2 regions of the Actinomadura sp. 21ATH genome follow, and region 2 is predicted to be linked to the other one. Evidence: riboswitches for the same ligand, from Rfam matches in the RefSeq annotation. Region 2 holds a riboswitch; the other holds the start of a gene.
What was found. A riboswitch is a leader RNA that binds a small molecule or an ion and turns the genes downstream of it on or off. The one in region 2 is predicted to bind thiamine pyrophosphate.
Positions count from the first base shown of each region.

Region 1 (7,743 bases), on a different contig from region 2:
CGTCGGCGCCGCGATCGAGAAGGCCCGCGCGGCGGCCGGCGACGGGGACGTGTCGGTCACGGCCGGGGAGATCGGCGCGCAGGCCATCGCGGCCGGGCTGGTCGACGAGGTCCACATGAGCGTGGCGCCGGTCCTGTTCGGGAGCGGGAAGCGCTACTTCGGGACGTTCGACGGCGCGTACAGGATGCTGGAGGACCCACGGATCGTCGAGGGTGACCGGGTCCTGCACCTCGTCTACCCGGTCCGCAGGACCTGATCGGGGTCAGGGCGGCCGTGCCGGGCGAACGGGGTTTGACCTGGGGGGATTCGGGTGTCGGTCGCGTCGCCGATACTTGAGGCATGCCTGAACTTCCAGAGGTCGAGTCGCTGGCCGGGTTCCTGCGGGAGCACGCGGTCGGGAGTGTGGTCGCGCGGGTCGACGTGCTCGCGATCTCGGCCCTGAAGACGTACGACCCGCCGGTCACGGCACTGGGCGGGCTGACCGTCACGGGGGTCGAGCGGTACGGGAAGTTCCTCGACGTGGACGTCGACGGGCTGCATCTCGTGATCCATCTGGCGCGGGCCGGGTGGCTGCGCTGGCGGGAGGAGATGCCGCTGCGGCCGGCGCGGCCGGGCGGCAAGAACCCGCTGGCGCTGCGCGTGCACCTGGACGGCGGGGCCGGGTTCGACCTGACGGAGGCGGGGACGAAGAAGGGCCTCGCGGTCTACGTCGTACGGGATCCGCGGGAGGTGCCCGGCGTGGCGGGGCTGGGCCCGGACCCGCTGGCGGAGTCGTTTACCGCCGGGACGCTCGCGGAGATCGTCAGGGGGCGGCGGACGCAGATCAAGGGGCTTCTCCGCGACCAGAAGGTGATCGCCGGGATCGGGAACGCCTACTCCGACGAGGTGCTGCACGCCGCGCGGATGTCCCCGTTCAAGATCGCCTCATCGCTGACCGAGGCGGAGATCGGGGAGCTGTACGAGGCGATCCGCGCCACGCTCGCGGACGCGGTGGAGCGGGCCCGCGGCGTCGCGGCGCGGGACCTCAAGGGCGAGAAGAAGTCCGGGCTGCGGGTGCACGGGCGTACGGGGCAGGCGTGCCCGGTGTGCGGGGACACGATCAGGGAGGTGTCGTTCGCCGACTCCTCGCTTCAGTACTGCCCGACCTGCCAGACGGGCGGCAAGCCTCTGGCGGACCGGCGGATGTCGCGGCTGCTCAAGTGACGCCGCCGGTCAGCGGACCTTGGGGACGTCGCCGAAGAGCGGCGCGACCTTGGTCCACCGGTTCAGCTCGCAGCCGTCGTCGCGGGTGAACTTGGCGCTGACCCGCTCGTTCTTCCAGGTGCCCTTGACCGTGGCGATCTCCGGGCCGCCGTAGATCTTGGTGCACATCTGGTTCGCCGGAACGGGCTGGAACGGGGCCTGCGCCTTCCCGAGGGCGGCGCACGCCTGCTCGGCCTTCGGGTGGTCGCCGCCCGCGGGGTCGCAGGTCAGCGTCCATTTCTTGGCGGGGGCCTGGGCCGACGCCTTGACCTCGATCGTCAGGCTGTCCTTGCCCGAGGGCTGGACGGAGGTGGTGGCGGAGGGCTTGTCCGCGGAAGGGCTCTGGGCCTGTTCCTCGCCGCAGGCCGCCAATGACAGGATCATGGCTAGGCCGGGCGTCGTGAAAAGGAGCGTCCGATACCGCATGCGTGATTCGACGCGGGCGGGGTCCGCGCGGTTCCATGGAGGTGTGATGATTTTCGGGGACGACGTCCCGGCGGTCGACGCGAAGGACGTTCCGCAGGACGCGTACCTGCTGGACGTTCGGGAGCAGGACGAGTGGGACGCGGGGCACGCGCCCGGGGCGGTGCACATCCCGATGGGCCGGCTCAGCGACCGGGCCGGTGAGGTCCCGCGCGACCAGGAGGTCTTCGTGGTGTGCCGGTCGGGCGCCCGCTCGGCGCAGGTGACGGTGGCGCTCAACCAGGCCGGCTGGCTGGCGAAGAACGTCGACGGGGGCATGAAGCGCTGGGTCGAGACCGGCCGGCCGATGGAGAGCGCCACGGGGGCCGAACCCTACGTCGCCTGAGGGTTATGATCGGGTTTGACCGATCGACCGCGGGAGCTCGGGCCATGCCGGGCTGAGAGGGCGGCTTAACGCGGCGCCGCCGACCGCATGAACCTGTCCGGGTAATGCCGGCGTAGGGAGTGTGCGTCCCGTGACGTCCGATGTTCAGTCGCGCCCTCGTGCAGAGGTCCCGTTCACGCTCGACGAGCCGGCCCCGAAGGTGCTGGGCTTCTGGGACCAGAGCGCCTTCTGGGCGAACCTCGGGGTCAGCCTCTTCGCGTTCTCCGGCGCGTACACCGTGCTCGCCCCCGACGAGAACGGCCGGCCGACGCTGTCGATCATGGCCGGGATCGTGGCCATGGCGGTCGGGACCGCGCTGGGCGGGCTGATGCTCGGCCTGGCCGCGGCGCCCGGCGCGCGGACCGGGCAGCCGGCGATGGTGCTGCTGCGCGGGCTGTTCGGGGCGCGGCTGTCGTACGTGCCGACCGTCCTCAACATCGCCCAGCTGATCGGCTGGGGCACGTTCGAGCTGATCGTGATCGCGGACGCGGCGACCGCGCTGTGGGACGGGATCCCGCGCTGGGCGTACGTGATCGCCGCCGGTGTGCTGACGACCGTGCTGACGATCTGGCCGCTGGGATCGGTGCGGATGCTGCGCCGGTACGTGACCGCCGCCGTGATGGTCGCGCTGGTCTACTTCTACGTCCAGCTTCTCCGCGAGCCGCTGCCCGACCTGACCGAGGGCTCCTGGGGCGGCTTCTGGATCGGCGCCGACGCGGCGCTCGCGGTGTCGATCTCGTGGGTGCCGGTCGCGGCCGACTACACGCGGCACGCGCGGTCGGCCAAGGGCGCCTTCGGCGCGGCGGCCGTCGGGTACTCGGTGACGCAGATCATCGCGTACGTGCTGGGGCTGCTGGCGCTGGCCCTGGTCGCGGGCGACTCCGGGAAGGTCTTCGACCCGTTCCTCGGCGTCACGCTCGGCGTGCTGTTCTTCGCGGTGTTCGTCCTGCGCGAGGCGGACCAGTCGTTCGCGAACGTCTACTCCACCGCCGTCTCCATCCAGAACCTCGTGCCGCGCGCCGACCGCAGGGTCCTGACGATCGCGCTCGGCGCCGGGATCACCGGGCTGGCGCTGCTGCTGAACATCGGGGACTACGCCGCGTTCCTGTCGCTGATCGGGTCGGTGTTCGTGCCGATGCTGGGCGTCCTGGCCGCCGACTTCTACCTCGGCCGGGGCCGCTGGCGGGCCGCGACCGGCAAGGCGGACGCGGCCCGGCTCGGCTGGGACGTCTCGCGCCGGGCCCCCGCCCGCTGGGGCATGATCGCGGCCTGGGCGATCGGGTTCACGGCGTACCAGCTGATCTACCCGGGCGCGGTGAGCTGGTGGGCGGCGTTCTGGAAGGACGTGCAGGGCCTGCTCGGCTTCACCCCGCAGGGCTGGATGAGCGCCTCGCTGCTGTCGTTCCTGATCGCCGGGCTCGCCGCGGTGGCGATCGGGCGGCTCGGCGGCGCCGCCGGGCGCCGCCGTTCGCCGCGTGACGCGGAGTGACCCGCCGGTTTCCTGGCGCTGACGTGGTGTTCTTCCGGTAAAGGCCCCCCTATCGTGGGAACCTTTCCAGGGTGGTTGCCCGGCGGCGCCCGGAGGCTCGGTGGCACGATGACAGGCGTGCGGATGGACGTTCACGACCCGATCGCCCGTGCCGTCATCGAATGCGCCGCGGACGCGATCGTGGCCGTCGACGACGGCCTGCGGGTCACGGTGTGGAACCCGGCGGCCGAGCGGATGTTCGGCTGGACCGCCGACGAGCTGCTCGGCCGGGTGCTGCCGATCGTCCCGGACGAGCTCAAGGCCGAGCACAACGCCGTGCAGGAGCGGCTGCTGACCCGGCGCTCCGGCGACGGCGGCCAGATCTCGATCGCGACCCGCCGGTTCCACCGCGACGGGCGGCTGATCGACGTGCGGATCGACAACAGCCTGCTCCAGTCGCGCGACGGCGAGCCGCTCGGCTGGGTCGGGGTCTACCACCCGGTCGAGGAGGACGAGGTCGCGCAGCACCACATGGCCGAGCGGGCCCGGCTGGTGCGCCGCCTGAACGACATCGTCGCCGACCTGAACGCCGAGCTCGACCTGGGCGTCGTGCTCGACCGGATCACCGCCGCGCTGATCGAGCTGACCGGCGCGGACGCGGGCGGGTTCGTCCGGATCGAGGGCGACCGGCTGCGGCTGGTGAACGTGTCCGGGCTGCCCCAGCGCATGCTCGGCACCACCGCCGACCTGCGGTCCAGCCTGGTCGGCGAGCTGATGCGGTCCGGCAAGACGGTCAAGCTGGCCACCGGCGCGCGGCGGCTCGACGACCTGATCTGGTCCGAGCTGGACGGCCTGCACACGGTCGCGCTCGGGCTTTCGTTCCTGCAGAACAGGCCGTACGGCGCCCTGTACGCCCTGTTCTCCGGCCGCAAGATCGGCCACACCGAGCTGGAGCTGCTGGAACTGCTCGCCGGGCATGCCGGGGTCGCGGTGGGCAACGCCGTCGCGTACGCCGAGGTCGTCCGGCAGCGGGCGCACGAGCGGGCGGTGATCGACTCCAGCGCGGACGGCATCGCGGTGCTCGACCGCGACGGGCTCGTCCGGCAGTGGAACCCGGCCGCCTCCGCCCTGACCGGGATCCCGCCCGACGAGGCGGTGGGCCGCCCGCTGCCGTTCGAGCTGCCCGCGCTCGGCGAGATGCTCACCATCCCGCTGGAGACGGGCGTCTGGCTGAACGTGCTGGTCGCGGCGATCGAGGAGACCGGCGAGCTGGTGGTCGACTTCCGCGACGTGACCGAGGCCAAGGCGCTGGAGGAGGCCAAGGACCTCTTCCTGGCCACGACCAGCCACGAGCTGCGGACGCCGGTGACGGTCGTCCAGGGCTTCGCCAGCACGCTGGCCAACCGGTGGGACGACCTGGCCGACGCCGACCGGCGGGCCGCGGTCGCGACGATCGCCGAGCGGGCCCAGTCGCTCGGCCGGCTGGTCGAGCACCTGCTGCGCGGCGCCCGCGCCGGGGCCGACGAGCTGGCCGTCACGATCGAGACGTTCGACCTGGTCAAGGTGCTGGAGGGCGTGGTCGCGGGGTTCCGCTCGCTGTCGGAGCTGCACCGCGTCGAGCTGGAGGTCGAGCCCGGCCTGCCGCCGGCCCGCGGGGACGCGCTGGCCACGGACATCGTGCTGGGGCAGTTGCTGGAGAACGCGTTCAAGTACTCCCCGGACGGCGGCGAGGTCCGCGTCCGGGCCCGGTGCGAGGGCGGCGAGCTGGTGATCACCGTGGAGGACGAGGGGATCGGCATCGCCCCCGGCGACCATGACCGGATCTTCGAGCGGTTCGTGCAGGGGGAGGCCGGGGACCGGCGCCGGTTCGGCGGCATCGGGCTCGGCCTCTACATTGTGAAACGCCTCACAGAGGCGCAGGGCGGCCGGATCTCCGCCCACCCCGCCCGGCCGGACGGCGCCCGTACCGGGACGCGGATGTGCCTGCGGCTTGAGATCGCCGATTGAGGTCGCCCGTACACCCGCCGTGACCTGCGGATCCAAAACGTGATCTTTACGTGAGGTGGCGCCACTGGAACGTTCCGGTCACGCCAGTGTGACGGACGAAACGCACGTGTGAGGAGTAATCCGCCGTTGGGTGGATAGATCCCTAGATGTTCGCGGTCGGGGAGGAGCCCGTGAGGCTCGTTCCGCACGGGCGATGGTGGCCGTGACCGGAGGGTCAGTCGCTCGTTGAGCGGGGGACAGGGTGTTGCGCCAAGGTTTCTGGATGGCCACATTCGGGCATTTCGGTCCTACTAGGCCACGGGTTCGCGGGAGGTGAGGGCGTCGAGCGTCGTACTGCTGCCACACGCGCCGTCCAGCGTCGCGGTCGCCCGCAGGCGCCTGAGCGCCGACCTGGCCGCCTCGGGCGTCTTCGAGGGCATCGTCGACGACGCCAGCGTCATCGTCAGCGAACTCCTCAGCAACGCGCTCCGCCACGCGCGCCCGCTGCCGTCCGGCCAGATCCGCCTCACCTGGAACCGCGTCGGCGACCGCCTCGAACTCGCCGTCAGCGACGGCGGCGCCATGACCGAGCCCCGCCGCGGCCCCGGCACCCTCTCCTCGCTCGGCGGCCGCGGCCTCGGCATCGTCGAGGCCCTCGCCGAAGGCTGGGGCGTCCGCCACGACGACGACGCCACCACCACCGTCTGGGCCGTCCTCCGCGCCTCCAAGGCCGGCGCCGAGGAATCCCCGTCCGACGTCCTGGCCCGCTTCGCCGACTTCGGCGACCTCACCGACGACTGGCGCGAACCCACCTCATCGACCAGGGCGTATCCGGCTTAACGGCCAAGTCCGGACCCCACCTGTCGCGCACCGTTCATCCCCATGTATGGTCCTCTTCAAGCTCGGGCGCTGTCGTGCCCCCGTCGACACCGCCCGAGCTGCCAGCTTTTAATTTTTTGCCCTTGGCGTCAGGCCGTGAACGGCCTTCCTTCGGCGGGCAAAAGCGGCGATCGCTGCATCGCTCCGACTCGCCCAGGGGCTCGCTGCGCGATCAGATGCTCGCTCGCGCTCGCATCTGCCTTCGGACGCGATCGCAACGGTTGGGGTCCGCACACCTTGCGCAGGCCGGCTTGGGCGGTCACGGTTCTTTCTCGGCCTCATGCGGCCTGTTGTATTCGGTGCCTTACGTCGCGTCGGGCTTGCCCTCTCTGCGCCTGCTTGACCGCCGGTGGCCGACATGGCCGGGCCGCGGGCATCGACCTGGTCGGCTATGCCCTGAGCAGTGGGCATGACATGCAGCGGGGGCCGCCTCTGCCGGTGCCCAGTTCGCTTCCGGTTATGCGGATCACCTCGATGCCCGCGGCTTCCAGCTGGGCGTTCGTCTCGATGTTGCGTTCGTAGGCGACCGCCAGGCGGGGGGCTATGGCGAGGGTGTTGTTGCCGTCGTCCCACTGCTCGCGTTCGGCGGTGACCGGGTCCAGGCCCGTGTCGATGACCTTGAGGCGGTCCAGGCCCATCGCGTCGGCGGCGGCCTCCAGGAACGGGCGGGGGCCGTGCACGCGCAGGTCCCCGTTGTCGGCGGTGACCTTGTACGCGGTCAGCGAGTACGCGACCGGGGGGTACATCACGACCGTGTCGACGTCGACCATGGTGCAGACGGTGTCGAGGTGCATGGTCGCGCGTTCCTGGGCGATCGGCACGGCCAGGACCGTGTGGGCGAGACCGGCGTCGAACACGCGGCGGGCCAGGCGCTCCACGCCCGCGGGGGTGGTGCGTTCGCCCGTGCCCACGGCCAGGACCCCGGGGGACAGCAGGAGGATGTCGCCGCCCTCCACGTGCTCCAGGGACGGATCGTAGATCGGTTCGGTGCCGGCGAAGCGCGGATGGTGGGCGTAGATCAGGCCGGTGAGCTCCGCCTCGCGGCGGCGGGCGTCCATGGCGAGGCTGGTCACCGCGACGCGGTCGCCGATCCAGGCGCTGTTGTCGCGGGTGAACAGCAGGCCGGGCAGCGGGTCGATGATGAAGTCGAGACGGTCCATGAGGCGGTAGACGAGGCCGTGCGCGCCCTTCAGCTCCTCGTGGGCCAGGCCGGCGATCAGCACGTGGGCCAGGACCTCGGGATCGAGGTCCTCCAGGTAGTCCCGCACGACGCGGCGCAGCTGGTCGCCCCAGCGGCCGTCGTCGATCACGCCCGCGATCG
Region 1 covers NZ_JBGNUR010000006.1:246,160-253,902, forward strand. The annotation lists gene ACA361_RS20655 (dihydrofolate reductase family protein) at 1-256, shown strand, start outside; gene ACA361_RS20660 (Fpg/Nei family DNA glycosylase) at 340-1,203, shown strand; gene ACA361_RS20665 (SSI family serine proteinase inhibitor) at 1,213-1,626, opposite strand; gene ACA361_RS20670 (rhodanese-like domain-containing protein) at 1,718-2,050, shown strand; TPP riboswitch at 2,070-2,186, shown strand; gene ACA361_RS20675 (purine-cytosine permease family protein) at 2,181-3,578, shown strand; gene ACA361_RS20680 (PAS domain-containing protein) at 3,702-5,564, shown strand; gene ACA361_RS20685 (ATP-binding protein) at 5,877-6,383, shown strand; gene ACA361_RS20690 (arginine deiminase) at 6,812-7,743, opposite strand, start outside.
Region 1: it holds a riboswitch for thiamine pyrophosphate, as region 2 does, so the genes downstream of both, ACA361_RS20675 (purine-cytosine permease family protein) here and thiO (glycine oxidase ThiO) in region 2, are expected to answer to the same signal.

Region 2 (7,743 bases):
TCGTTTCGACGGACACCGAACGATCGCCCGTGGTTGCGCTTCAGGTCCAGTTAAATCTGCTACAACCGTGGCTGTAGCGTTGCTTAACGCTCGCGGTTCAGGTGCTGAGGCCCTCCCAGGGCGAGGACGCCTGCGCGTACTTGCGCCGCGGGATGCGCCCGGCCAGCCGCGCCAGCCGCCCGGCCTCGACGGCGTGCCGCATCGCGGCGGCCATCCGGGCCGGCGACTGGGCCCGCGTCACGGCGGTCGCCAGCAGCACCGCGTCGCAGCCCAGCTCCATCGCCAGCGCGGCGTCGCTGGCCGTGCCGAGGCCGGCGTCCAGGATGACCGGGACGCCCGCCCGCTCGACGATCAGCTCGATGTTGTGCGGGTTGCGGATGCCGAGGCCGGAGCCGATGGGGGAGCCCAGCGGCATGACGGCCGCGCAGCCGATCTGCTCCAGGCGGCGGGCCAGCACCGGGTCGTCGTTGGTGTACGGGAGCACGGTGAACCCGTCGTCCACGAGCTGCTCGGCGGCCTCGACCAGCTCGATCGGGTCCGGGAGCAGGGTGTGCTCGTCGGCGATGACCTCCAGCTTCACCCAGTCCGTGCCGAGCGCCTCGCGGGCCAGCTTGGCGGTGAGCACGGCCTCGCCCGCGGTGAAGCAGCCGGCGGTGTTGGGCAGCACGCGGATGCCGCACTCGCGCAGGACGTCCAGCACCGAGCCGCGCGCCGACGGGTCGACCCGCCGCATCGCGACCGTGGTGAGGGCGGTGCCGGACGCGGTCAGGGCCTCGCGCAGCACGCTCATGCTGGGCGCCCCGCCGGTCCCCATGATCAGCCGGGAGCCGACCTCCTCGCCCGCGATGACCAGCGGGCCGTCCGCCGCGCCGCCCGAGGTGCCGCCGGGAACGCCGGTGCCGTCGGTGCCGTTCATGTTCAACCTCCCTGCACGGCGGTCAGCACCTCGAGCCGATCCGCCTCCTTCAGCGTCGTCGCCTCCCACTGCGAGCGCCGGACGACCTCGTCGTTCAGCGCGGCCGCCAGCCCGGCCTCGGCCGGGCCGGACCGCCCGGTGTAGCCGGCCACCGCGGCCGCCACGCTGGTGCCGGCGGGCAGCTCGCGCGGCTCGCCGTTGATGATGATCTTCATGCCGTCTCCGTCAGGCGGTCGGGGGTGAAGGGGCGGCCGACGTCCGGCACGGTGCCGTCCAGCAGCACCTCGGCCAGGATGTCGCCGCTCACGGGGGTGAGCAGGATGCCGTTGCGGAAGTGGCCCGTCCCGAGGACGAGGCCGGGCAGCGCGGTGGGGCCCATCACGGGGGCGTTGTCGGGCGAGCCGGGCCGCAGCCCCGCCGTCACCTCGGCGAACTCCAGCTCGGTGATGCCGGGCAGCAGCTCGCGGGCGTCGCGCAGCAGCTCCCACAGCCCGCCGGCGGTGACGCGGGTGTCGAAGCCCATCTCCTCCTGGGTGGCGCCGAGGACGATCTCGCCGTCGGCGCGCGGCACGAGGTAGACCGACGAGCCCTTCACCAGCCCGCGGGTGGCGCGCCGCAGGAACGGCACGCGGGTGCGGAGCCGGATCACCTGGCCCTTGACGGGGCGGACCGGTGGAACGGTCCCGGGCGGCAGCCCCTCCAGGTCGCCCGACCAGGGGCCGGCGGCCAGCAGCACCCTGTCCGCGCGGACCTCGGACCCGTCGTCGAGCCGGACGCCCGCGGCGGCGTCGTGCTCCACCAGCAGCGCGGCGGCCTTCCGGCGGACGAGCCGCACGCCGTGCTTCTCCGCGGCGGCCAGCAGCGCCGGGGCCAGCCGCCGGGGGTCGATCGAGCCGTCCTCGGGGGCGAGCAGGCCGCCGCGGACGCCGGGCGCCAGCATCGGCTCCAGCCTGCGGCACTCGCGCCCGTTCAGGGCCTCGGCGGGGATGCCGAGCGACTCCTGGAAGCGCCGCAGGTCGTCCAGGTGCCTGAGGTCGTCGGCGTCGAACGCGACCTCGATGATGCCGTCGGTGCGGTAACCGGTGCCGAGCCCGGTGAGCTCCTCCAGCTCGGCGACGAACGCGCCGTACCGGTCGCGGGAGGCGAGCCCGAGGCGCAGCAGCGGCTCCTCGCCGTAGGTCAGCTCGCTGACGGGGGTCAGCATGCCCGCCGCGACGGCGGAGGCCCCGCTCGCGGGGGCCGGGTCGATCAGGGTGACGGCGGCGCCGCGGGCGGCGGTGCGCCACGCGGCGGCCAGCCCGACGACGCCCGCGCCGATGATGGCGATGTCCAATCCTCGCTCCCTTCGCCGGCATGATCCGGATCAGGTTCCAGCGGTCGGCGGCCCGGTCAGCCGCCCTCTCAGCCCGGTCGGACCGGGCTCCCGCGCTCCTTGCACCCCCACCATACGTCCGCCCGCGACCGGGATGATATTGGTCACCCGTCTGGACACCTGTCTGGTCTGCGTCCGGGCCCGCCGACTAGGGTTGACGGCCATGGAGAGCGTGATCGTGGTGGGCGGCGGGCTGGGCGGCGTGCGCGCCGTCGAGGCCCTGCGCGGCAAGGGGTACGAGGGCGAGCTGACCCTGCTGTCGGCCGAGCGGCACCGGCCGTACGACCGGCCGCCGCTGTCGAAGGCCGTGCTGGCGGGGGAGAGCGACGACACGACGGTCGACGCCGACTGGGACGCCCTGCGCGCGCGGCTGCTGCTCGGCGAGCGCGCCACCGGCCTGCGGCTCGCTCCCGGCGGCGGCGGGACGGTCGCCACCGCGGCCGGCGACCTGCCGTTCGACGGCCTCGTCATCGCCACCGGCGCCACCCCGGTCACGCTGCCCGGCGACGGCCCGCAGCACGTCGTCCGGACCATCGACGACGCCCGCGCGCTGCGCGGCCGGCTCACCGCGGGCGCCCGGGTGGTGATCGTCGGAGCCGGCTGGATCGGCGCCGAGGTCGCCACCACGGCCGCGAAGAAGGGCTGCGCGGTGACGGTCGTCGAGGCCGCCGACACCCCGCTCGCCAACGCGGTCGGCCCCGAGGTCGGCGCCCTGACCGTCCCCTGGTACGCCGAGGCGGGCGTCGAGCTGCGCACCGGCGTCAAGGTCGCCGCGGTCGAGCCCGGCGGCCTGCTGCTGGCGGGCGGCGAGCGGATCGACGCCGACGAGGTCGTGGTGGGCATCGGCGTCCGGCCGGATCTCGGCTGGCTGGACGGCTCCGGCGTCCTGGTCGACCGCGGGGTCGTGACCGACGCCTCGTTCCGCGTCTCCACCGGCGGCGAGGACGGCCCGTACCGGCGGGACGTGGTCGCGGTCGGCGACTGCGCCGCCTGGTGGTCCGCCCGGTTCGGGCGGCGGCTGCTCGTCGAGCACTGGGACACCGCGCTGAACGCCCCCGCCGTCGCCGCCGCGACGCTCCTCGGCGAGGACGGGGCGTACGACGCCGTCCCGTACTTCTGGTCCGAGCAGTTCGGGCGGATGGTGCAGTACGTCGGCCACCACCCCGTCGCCGAGCGCATGGTGCGCCGGGGCGACCCGGCGGGCGCCAAGTGGGCCGTCTGCTGGCTCACCGGCGACCGGCTGGAGGCGATCCTCACGGTCGGCGCCCCCCGCGACATGGTCCAGGCCAAGCGGCTCATCGCCAACCGCACCCCCGTCGACGCCGCCGCGCTCGCCGACCCCTCGGTGCCGGTACGGGACGCCGCCCGGCCGTGAGGGTTTGAGCGTCGTGGGGGCGTGGTAGCAAGGGGGCGTGACGCAACTGCACGCAACCGTAGAAAGCGCTCTCGACCCCCACACCGACGCCCTCGCCGGGGAGTGGCTCTCCCTCCCGGAGGCGACCGCGCGGCTCGGTATCAAGCCCGGCCGGATCAAGCAGCTCCTCAACGAGCGCAAGCTGCTGTCGGTCCGCCGCGAGGGGAAGCCGATGGTGCCCGCCGCCTTCATCCAGGACGGGCAGGTCATCAAGGGCCTCTCCGGCACGCTCACGCTGCTGTCGGACGCGGGTTTCGACGACGTCGAGACCCTGCGGTGGCTGTTCACCGCCGACGACACGCTGCCGGGGACGCCCGTCCAGGCGCTCAGCGAGAACCGGGGGACGGAGGTCCGCCGGCGCGCCCAGGCACTGGCGTTCTGAGCCTTTCCCGGCCGGGGCCACCCCGGTAAGGCCCGGCCGGACGCACGTGACAGGATTGCGGGGCCGCCCGCGGCGGCCGCCCGCCGCGCGCGGTCCCGCGATCGGCACGCCAGGAAGGAACCCGCCCCCACCGTGTCCAGGCACCTGCTCTCCGACCGGGCCGTGGCCCTGCGCGCCCGGCTCGACCGGGCCCGTCTCTACCTCTGCACGGACGCGCGCGAGCGGCAGGGCGACCTTCCCGAGTTCCTCGACGCCGCCCTCGCCGGCGGCGTCGACATCGTCCAGCTCCGCCAGAAGGGCCTCGAGGCCCGGCAGGAGATGGAGTACCTGCGGGTGTTCCGCGCCGCCTGCGAGCGGCACGGCGCCCTCCTCGCCGTCAACGACCGCGCCGACATCGCGCACGCCGTCCACGCCGACGTCCTGCACCTCGGCCAGGACGACCTGCCGGTCGCCGCGGCCCGCGCGATCGTCGGCGAGGACATCCTGATCGGCCGCTCGACGCACGCCGACGAGCAGGCCGCGGCCGCCGCGGCCGAGCCCGGCGTCGACTACTTCTGCGCCGGCCCGGTCTGGCCCACCCCGACCAAGCCCGGCCGCGCGGCGCCCGGCGTCAAGCTGCTGCGGTACGTGGCGGCCCAGCGCGAGAGCCGCCCCTGGTTCGCGATCGGCGGCATCGACGAGGGCAACCTGGACGAGGTCCTGGACGCCGGCGCGCACCGCATCGTGGTGGTCCGGGCGATCACCGAGGCGGCCGACCCGCGCGCCGCCGCCCGGTCACTCTCCCGACGCCTCCGCGACGCCTCCTGACGCACCGATCACCGGCCCGGATGGCCGACAATGGGGGCATGAGCCAGGGACCCGACGACGAGCGCCCGGTGGATCTGTCGGACGACGACATGGAGATCCTGCCGGACCAGACCTCCGACGACACCGACACCGGCTGGGGCGAGTGGCGCGGCGGCGGTGACGACGACGACCGGCTGATCGAGGACCGGCCGCCGCACTGGTGAGCCCCGCGGGGCCTGGGCGGCCTTGGCGGCCCCGGAGTTCTCGGAGTTCTCGGAGGTCTCGGAAGCCTCAGAAGAGGACGCCGACCACGAACCCGGCGGCCATCACGATGCCGAGCGCGACCATCATCCGCCACCGGTAGCGCGGGATCCGCCTCGGCCGCGCCTTCGGCGCCGGCGCCTGGTCGTCGCGCAGCGCCCGCACCAGCTGCCGCGCGGTGGGACGGGCCGCCGGGTTCTTGTCCAGGCTGCGGGCGGCCAGCTCGCGCAGCGTCCCCTCCAGGTCGCCCAGGTCGGGCGGCCGGGAGGTGATCCGGCGCAGCACGGCCGCGCCGGTGCCGGTCCCGAACGGCGGCCGCCCGGTCGCCGCGTACACCATGGTCGCGCCCCAGGCGAAGACGTCGGCGGGCGGCCCGACGGGCTCGTCCTCGATCTGCTCGGGCGCCAGGTAGCCGGTCGCCGGCGGCGCCGTCCCGCGCCGCCCGATCACCGGCGCGATGTCGAGCGACCGCGGCACCCCCGAGCCGACGACCTTGGCGCCGTCCCGCCCCAGCAGCACGTGCCCCGGCGTGAAACCGCGGTGGACGACCCCGGCCTTGTGCGTGGCGGCCAGCGACGCGGCCGTCCGCAGGGCGACCTTGCGCAGCGGCCCCTCGGCCAGCGGCCCGTCCGCCTCGACGGCGGCGCGCAGCGTCGGGCCCTCGACGTACTCGCTGACGACGTACGGCCGCTCGCCGGCGAGGTCGGCGTCCAGCACCCGCGCGGTGTGCCGCCCGGTGACCGTCATCGCCGCCTCGGCCTCCCGCGCGAGCCGGTCGAGCCCGCCCCGGCCGCCAGGGCCGCCGCGCAGCATCCGCACGACGACCCGCTCGCCGTCCTCGTCGTCGTGCCCCAGGAAAAGCACGCTGCGATCGCCCGCGCCCAGCCGCTCGACCAGCCGGTACGGCCCGAGCCTGGCCGGGTCGCCGGGAGCCAGCGGCCCCCTCCCGGACGAGGCGCCGCGCACGCCGTCGGGCCCCGCGGCCCCGGATCGCGATCGGCCCGCGCCGTCCCGGCCGGTCCCGGCGAGGGGCCCGTCCTCCCGCGCGTCCGCGGCGTCCCCGCCCTGCCGTCCACCGGCCGGGGCGTCCTGCGGCGTGGCGTGCTCGCCCGCCGGCGGGCCGCCGGCCCGCGACCGCCGCCGCCGCGCGGGCCGGCCGGTGCCGCCGGCCTCGGCCGGGACGGGGCCGTCCTGCGGCGCGTCGCGGTCATCGCGCGCGCCGCCGCGGCCGGCCCTGCCGGCCGTGGACGGGACGTCCTGCTCCGTGGTGCGCTCGCCGGGGCGCGTGCCCCGCCCGCGGGCGGGGCGGTCGGCGTCGGCCGCGGTGCGGGCGGGGGCTCCGGCGGGCACCGGTACGGCGCGCGCGGAGCGGGAGGGCGTCCTCCCGCGGGAGGGATCGTGCGGCACTGGGGGCTCCGGCTCGGCGGGGGCGGACGAAGATGGCCTCTATTTGTATCGCGCGCATTCGGGGCGCGGCAGGCGAACAGTGATCTTTGCCTCAGCAGCGGGCACCGCCCTGGGCGAAGGAGCCCTGGAGCGCCGCGTCCCGGGAGGACCCGCCGACCGTCACTTCGTAGCACCCGGGTGCGACGTTCCAGGCGTCGCCCTCCTCGTCCCAGTACGCCAGGGAACGCGCGGTGAGCGGGAACGTGACGCGCGCGCTCGCGCCGGGCGCCAGGGTGATCTTCTGGTAGCCCCTGAGCTGCCGCGGCGGCTGCGGGACGTCGCGGCCGGGAGAGGGCAGGCCCAGGTAGAGCTGCGGCACCGCGGTGCCGGGACGCGACCCGGTGTTGGTCACCCGCACCCGGACCGAGCCGGGGCTCACCTCAAGGTCGCCGTAGCGGAACGTCGTGTACGAGAGCCCGTGCCCGAACGGGAAGCGCGGCGCGAGGCCCTTGGCGTCGTAGTGCCGGTAGCCGACGAGGACGCCCTCCGAGAAGGTCACCGTCTTGTTCACGCCGGGATACTGGGCCGGGTTTCCCGCGGCGGGCGCGTCGCCCGCGTTCGCCGGGAAGGTCACGGGGAGCCGCCCGCCGGGGTCGACGTCCCCGTACAGGACGCGGCCGAGGGCGCGGCCCGCCTGCTGGCCGGGGTACCAGGCGGCGAGGACGGCTCTGACCTCGTCCGCCCAGGGGGTGAGGACGGGCCCGCCGGTCTCCAGGACGACGACCGTGTTCGGGTTGGCCCTGGCGACCTCGGAGACGAGCGCGTCCTGGTCGCCGCGCAGCGGGTCGCCGCACTGGAGGGTGAGGCAGGACTTGTCGAAGAACTCGCCCTGGCTGTCGGTGACGAAGACGATCGCCACGTCGGCGTCCCGGGCGGCGCGGGCGGCGGCGCCGCGGTCGCCGCCGTCGTGGTAGGTGACCCGCGTTCCGGCGCCCGCCCGCGCGGCGATGCCCGCCCGCGGCGACACGCGCGTGAACGTCTCGACCTTCGCCGAGCCGAACCCGCTGGGGACCGCGTCGGCGCCCCTGCCGATGAGGGCGATCGAGCCGGGGGAGGAGAGCGGGAGGGCGCCGTCGTTCTTCAGCAGCGTCATCCCGCCCTCGGCGAGCAGCTGCGCGGCGGTCTCGCTCGCCGTGCGGTCGACCGCCGACAGGTCGTTGGGGTGG
Region 2 covers NZ_JBGNUR010000004.1:389,928-397,670, forward strand. The annotation lists gene ACA361_RS16510 (thiazole synthase) at 98-916, opposite strand; gene thiS (sulfur carrier protein ThiS) at 919-1,131, opposite strand; gene thiO (glycine oxidase ThiO) at 1,128-2,249, opposite strand; TPP riboswitch at 2,240-2,353, opposite strand; gene ACA361_RS16525 (NAD(P)/FAD-dependent oxidoreductase) at 2,452-3,663, shown strand; gene ACA361_RS16530 (Rv2175c family DNA-binding protein) at 3,701-4,084, shown strand; gene thiE (thiamine phosphate synthase) at 4,217-4,891, shown strand; gene ACA361_RS16540 (hypothetical protein) at 4,930-5,094, shown strand; gene ACA361_RS16545 (protein kinase) at 5,162-6,538, opposite strand; gene ACA361_RS16550 (beta-glucosidase) at 6,630-7,743, opposite strand, start outside.